DNA from 2 places in the Peribacillus sp. FSL M8-0224 genome. Region 1 is predicted to be linked to the other one. Evidence: riboswitches for the same ligand, from Rfam matches in the RefSeq annotation. Region 1 holds a riboswitch; the other holds the start of a gene.
The links. A riboswitch is a leader RNA that binds a small molecule or an ion and turns the genes downstream of it on or off. The one in region 1 is predicted to bind S-adenosylmethionine.
Positions count from the first base shown of each region.

Region 2: it holds a riboswitch for S-adenosylmethionine, as region 1 does, so the genes downstream of both, MKX49_RS22965 (5-methyltetrahydropteroyltriglutamate--homocysteine S-methyltransferase) here and MKX49_RS00180 (sugar ABC transporter substrate-binding protein) in region 1, are expected to answer to the same signal.

Region 1 is NZ_JBBOOJ010000001.1:35,270-38,418, forward strand. Features, by position in the region: gene MKX49_RS00175 (GTPase domain-containing protein) at 1-998, shown strand, start outside; SAM riboswitch class I at 1,093-1,198, shown strand; gene MKX49_RS00180 (sugar ABC transporter substrate-binding protein) at 1,314-2,426, shown strand; gene MKX49_RS00185 (sugar ABC transporter ATP-binding protein) at 2,483-3,149, shown strand, end outside.
Region 2 is NZ_JBBOOJ010000001.1:4,719,495-4,722,643, forward strand. Features, by position in the region: gene MKX49_RS22950 (MIP/aquaporin family protein) at 1-280, opposite strand, end outside; gene MKX49_RS22955 (glycerol-3-phosphate responsive antiterminator) at 506-1,048, opposite strand; gene MKX49_RS22960 (hypothetical protein) at 1,222-1,641, opposite strand; SAM riboswitch class I at 1,798-1,899, shown strand; gene MKX49_RS22965 (5-methyltetrahydropteroyltriglutamate--homocysteine S-methyltransferase) at 1,981-3,084, shown strand.

The sequences.
Region 1 (3,149 bases):
ATTGGAAGGAAAGAAGATCTGAAAAAATCCTGGCATTCATTCGTAAAACTTTATCTTATCTATTAGAAAAACGGACAGCCAATGAGCGGAAATGCGAGCATTCCATCTCGTGGAATGAGCAGATGGAAGTCAAACTGAATGGAGCGGTCAATCAACTGGCTGATCTGGAAAAAGAAAAAAGTGAAAATATCATAAGGTCGTATCGTTCGCTTAAGGACGAAGTGAAAAGTCAGCTTTATTCAAAAATTCCTGAATTACTGAGGGATTGCTCTAAATCGTTAACGGAAAGCAGTGATTTCAGTCAGGTCCATGTACAGTTAAACCAGGAAATGAATGAGCGGATTCAAAACTTCATTTCTGACAAGATCATGCCTCAATATTACCGTTCTCTTCAAGACTGGATTGCCAGTTCCCAAATGGAGTTCTCACAAAGCCAGCAGTTCATGGATGAGATGAGTGCCGGATTCAATGAATTATACAAAGAAGAACGGATTACACTGGCAGGTGACTTCAGGGTGTTGGATGACTGGCGTCGTGATGCCGACCGGATGACAAGCAGTATCCGCATCGAAAACGTTAATATCCTTTTGCGCAGGACTCCATCACAATTGCTGCTTAAAGGAGCAGGGAAGCTATTTGGGGCGATACCGCAAAATAAGGCCAATATGTACAATCGTTACAAGAAATACCTGGAAAGTGAAGATTACCTGGATGTTGCCGAAATGATCACGGAACGTTTTCTAACCCAATTTGGATTGTTTGAAAAATCATTGGATCGGGACATCTCACTTTTCTATCGCAGTTCATTTGCCTTACTTCAAAAAACGATAGAGCAGACGCAGACTGAAATAAAAGACTACCAGGCTGCATTGGAGCATATGAAAGAAAATCCTGAGGTTTACCGTGATCCGATCACGTTGTTCGAAGTGAAATTAAGGCAGTTGGAGAGGCTTGAAAAAATCGAGAAAAAGCGTCTAGCCCAGCTTCAAAGAAAATAAAAATAACGGGAAACATTTCAAATATTCAAAAATCTATTGACTTTACGACTATATCCCTATAAAGTGATAATTACGAAAACGTAACACAATATATCTCTTATCAAGAGTGGCGGAGGGACTGGCCCTAAGATGCCCAGCAACCGTTCCATTAGGAATTGGTGCTAAATCCTGCAAAACAGAAATGTTTTGACAGATAAGAGAGGGAAAAGTCTGCAAAACAGCCGATTAAACCTCTCTATATTAGAGAGGTTTTTATTTTGGGATTTACACCGACTTAACTGATAAGACTAATGAGAAAACATGGAGGGAAACAAGATGAGAAGGTCTATTAAAGGGATATTCATTTCTGCCATCGCTTCGGCTTTGCTTTTAACGGGTTGCTCTGCAGGGCAGAGTTCCACAGAATCGAAGAAAGAAGAAAAAGTATCATTTGAAAATGTCCCGGAGAGATTTGCTGATGGCGATGGAGCCAAAATCAAGGTGATCCGTAAAATTGGCGGTGATGATCATACTGCCCAATACCTGGCGGGGGCGAAAGAAGAAGGAGAAGCACTGGGGTTTCAAGTGGATACGTACACAGCCAATGGTGATACGGCTAAATTCCATGATGCGATAGCACAGGCTTTGGAGGAAGATTACGACGGCTATATCATTTCACATGGTGATGATGCCGCAACTGTAAATGACGTTCAGAAGTTGGTTGATGCAGGTAAAAGCGTTGTCACATTCGATTCAATAAGCGATCTATCTAAAATAGAGGGCGTGACATTAACTTCACAAGATGATGAAGCGCTGGCAACACTGGCTTTCGATAAACTGATAAAAGAACAGAAAGGTGAAGCGGCAATTGCATATCTTTGGGTGGATGGTTTTCCTCCAATGGTAAGAAGAAATGCAGTCTATCAGGAAAAATTAAAAGAAAATCCTGGGATTAAAGAAGTCGAAAGATTCGGAGTGGCATCCGCTGATACTTCGGTGCAGACACAAAATGCTGTAGCCGCAATGCTGAATAAATACCCTAAAGGTAAATTGGATGCCATTTTCGCAACATGGGATGCCTTTGCTATCGGTGCAGCCCGGGCGATTAAAGAAGCGGGCCGCGATGAAGTAAAGATATATGGAATTGATGTTTCGAACGCAGATCTCCAGGAGATCCAATCGGCTGATAGCTCATGGTCCTACACGGCAGCAGTCGATCCCAAGTTGATCGGTGCAGTGAATATGAGGATATTGGCTAAAAAATTAGCTGGCGAAGAAACGCCGCAAACATATGATTTGGAGGCATCACTTATTTCGCAAAAGCAAATCCAAGCTTCAAAAGAAGCGGTAAACATGGCAAACCTGTCTGATATTGTCGATGGCTGGGGGGTATCGACGGAATTTGAAGAAGATTGGATGAAGGTTTTGAAAGATCATTATAAAAAATAAAAAGAGACACTCTCTTTCCAGCGAAGGGAGTGTCTGTTCTATAAGGGGGAATGGACATGGGCAAGCAACTAGAAATGAAGAAGATTTCGATTGAATTTCCGGGGGTGAAGGCGCTGAGTGATGTTGATTTTTCCGTACAATCAGGAACAGCCCACGCATTGGTCGGTGCAAACGGAGCAGGGAAATCGACGTTAATGAAAGTTTTATCGGGAGCCCATGTTCATTATTCAGGTGACATTTTTATTGATGGGATGAAGTGGGATATCCGCTCGCCAAAAGCTGCTCAGGGACAGGGCATTCAAATAGTTTATCAGGAAGTGGATACCGCCCTCATCCCTTATTTAACAGTTGGGGAAAATGTAATGTTGAATGATATGGTCCAAAACATGGGAAAAAAACAAAGGGTACAATGGAAAGAACTGCACAACAAAGCCACTTCTATTCTTGAAGATATGAAAATTCATGTCCCTTCGAAAAAGCTGGTTAGAGACCTTACCTTGGCTGAAAAACAGATGGTCCTGATAGCAAGAGCCGTTTCGACAGAATGCAAATTCCTGATTCTCGACGAGCCAACTGCTCCGTTAAGTCATACGGAGACGACGGAACTTTTTCGAATTGTAAATGAGTTAAAGCAAAAAGGCGTGGCAATCATTTTCATTTCACATTGTCTGCCTGAGATTTTTGAAATCTGTGAGGAAATTACGATCATGAGGAATGGGGAGC
Region 2 (3,149 bases), 4.7 Mb from region 1:
TCGCGCCAATCATCTGGGCAACGATGTAACCGGGCACATCACTCCATGGAAATTCTCCAATAATGGCAAACCCAACTGTGACCGCCGGGTTTAAATGCGCCCCGCTTATGGACCCCACTGCAAAAACACCCATGGTAACAGCCAATCCCCATGCAATCGTGATAACGATCCAGCCGGCATCTTTTGCATAGGAACCCTTTAAGGATGAACCTGCCCCAATACCTGCTCCGAATAAAACTAAAATCATCGTGCCTAACACTTCTCCCCAAAATGGAGTCATGATAAAACCCTCCCCTGATAATTTTTTAAACCTTGCCAACAAATAAAAGGAGATCCGCAGCAGAACTATCTTCATAAAAAAATTATGAATAGATCTGTTGTGAATCTCCTAGTCTCCGTCACATATATTAACTTGTACTGTAAAATATACTAGGTTATGAAAACGCTGTCAATAATTTGTGAGAAATTAATCTATTTTTCTGTAATTTTTTTCAATTTTTCCCTATTAGACGATATCCCATAATTCAGTTTTTGAAGTGGTGATTGACGATGCCCCTGCATCAAGGGCATTCAGGACTTCATCCGAAGTACGTATGAGGCCGCCTGCAAAAATCGGTGTCTGCAATCGTTCCTTCACTTCTTTTATCATCCATGGCATGGCGCCCGGCAATACTTCGATATAATCCGGCTTTGTTTTCTGCACCAGCTTATAACTTTTCTCAAGCGCGTGTGAGTCTATTAAAAAGATTCGCTGGATGGCAATGACCCCCTTTTGCTTCGCCTTCAATATAACGCTTGATTTAGTCGAAATCAGCCCATAGGGGTTATATTCCTGACAAATGAATTCCGTCGCGTACTCATCACTTCTTATGCCATGGATCAAATCGACATGATAAATCATTTTCTTATTATGCTGCTTTGCCATCATACTTACATTTTTCAATTGTGAGATATGCAAATCAAGAAACACACCTATTTCATAGGAACTTTCTAGAAATCTTTCGAAATCCTTCATGCTTGCTGAAGCAGGCAAAATCTTCTGATCCATCATTATCCTCCTCATTCCCAGAAAAACTCAAAACTTCAAGTCATTTAGTATATTTTAAAGAGCTTGATTTATCAAACACATTTTTTTCATGAACCATGTCATCTTAACACTATCATACCTGGCAAACCCTTTATAGGTTACGGCTAAGGATATATGTAAAATATCCCCTTAAATCATATAGAAAGATTCATTTTCAATGCACCTTCGGCGAGTTCATACGATTTAATTGTGCCAATCGGAATTTTCCTCACGATGCTCCAAGCATTAACATTCATTTTGATTGCTCTTTTTTCATATTCAAAAAATGGCGGTCTGTTAAATATCCTTTGGTTGATGAAATTCCTGTCAACGGGTTCCATTTCCACTAATTCAAATGAAATCGTTCTTTTTTCCACATGAACCGGTTTTAATGTAATCCGGAAAGCTACGTTTTTCTTAAACATCATTTTTTTAACTTCCATCATTCCGGAAAGCACAATATGCCTTGGCGTAATCTCGACTTTAATATCCTGACCAGATGATTTCATTTTTATGATTCTCTCTATCATGGCTTCAGTTACCGTAATCGGTATGCCATTTTTGAATGGACTCATCCTTGCATCCCCTCCCCACTCAAAGCATATGCCGGATTCCCTGATGCCGTTAACATTTCAGCCCAGATTAATAAACGGTATATTCGAAATATTCCAGCTCCCCCCCTTGACCTTCATAAAAACTACCTGTATAGTCATAGTTAATTTAATAGACAACTCTTATCCAGAGAGGTGGAGGGACTGGCCCTTTGATGCCTCAGCAACAGACTGATCTTGTACTGTGCTAATTCCAGAAGTGTAAAAACTTGAAGATAAGAAGAGTATATAGCTTTGTTGCCAACACCTCTTCTTATTTTTAAGGAGAGGTTTTTTATTTTTAAAAGGAAAGAAGGAATCAACATGTCAATCACATTAACGAAAGCACCGTTCAGGGCGGACCACGTCGGAAGTTTATTAAGACCGGAACGTTTACATATTGCCAGAAAGGACTTTAAGGAAGGTACCATTTCAGCTGAGCGGCTTCGTGAAATTGAAACTGAAGAAATCAAACGGATCGTCGATAAACAAATTGAAGTTGGTTTAGAGGCCGTTACGGACGGTGAGTTCAGACGAACATGGTGGCACTTTGACTTCCTCGAACATTTAAATGGCATCGAGGGATATGTAACTGAAAAAGGCCTCACATTCGATGGTGTGGAAACAGAGAGATATAATGTTCGCAATACCGGGAAGGTTTCATTCAACCCTGAACATCCCTTCATTCGTGATTTCATTGAATTGAACAAAATAGTGAACGGACGTGCCGTTGCCAAGCAAACCATCCCCAGTCCGAATCAATTATTTGCTGCAGGCATTCATAATGAAGACGTCTACCCTGATATCGAAGACTATGCAAATGATATCATCAAAGCCTATCAGCATGCTTTGAAAGCCTTTTATGAAGCAGGTGTGCGTTATCTTCAATTGGATGATGTATATATTGCCAGACTTTCAGCTCCGGATTTCCAGTTCAAGGATGGAAAATATACGAGGGAACAATTAATTGATCTTGCACTTCGGGTCATTAATGGCGCATTGGAAGGCAAACCAGAAGACCTTATCGTCACTACCCACCTATGTCGCGGAAACTACCAGTCGACATGGGCGTTTGAAGGAAGCTATGCCCGTATCGCCCCAACTTTATTGGCAAAAGAAAAAGTGGATGGATTCTTCTTGGAATATGATGATCAACGCTCTGGGGATTTCAAACCATTGGAATACATTCCAAATGGCGGTGCACGGGTCGTACTGGGTGTCGTCACTTCAAAAAATGGGGAAATCGAGGACAAGGAAGCTGTTAAGGCACGCATTAAAGAAGCCTCGCACTTCGTTCCGCTCGAACAATTATGCTTAAGCCCCCAATGCGGCTTCGCCTCCACACATCACGGCAACAAGCTAACCGAAGCACAGCAATGGGAAAAACTGAAATTCGTCGTTGATGTAGCAAAAGAAGTATGGGAATGATTATTTTGCGGGGACTTTAAAACTTATTTACAGGATTCGAACAACCTAATCGGCTTCAATATAAG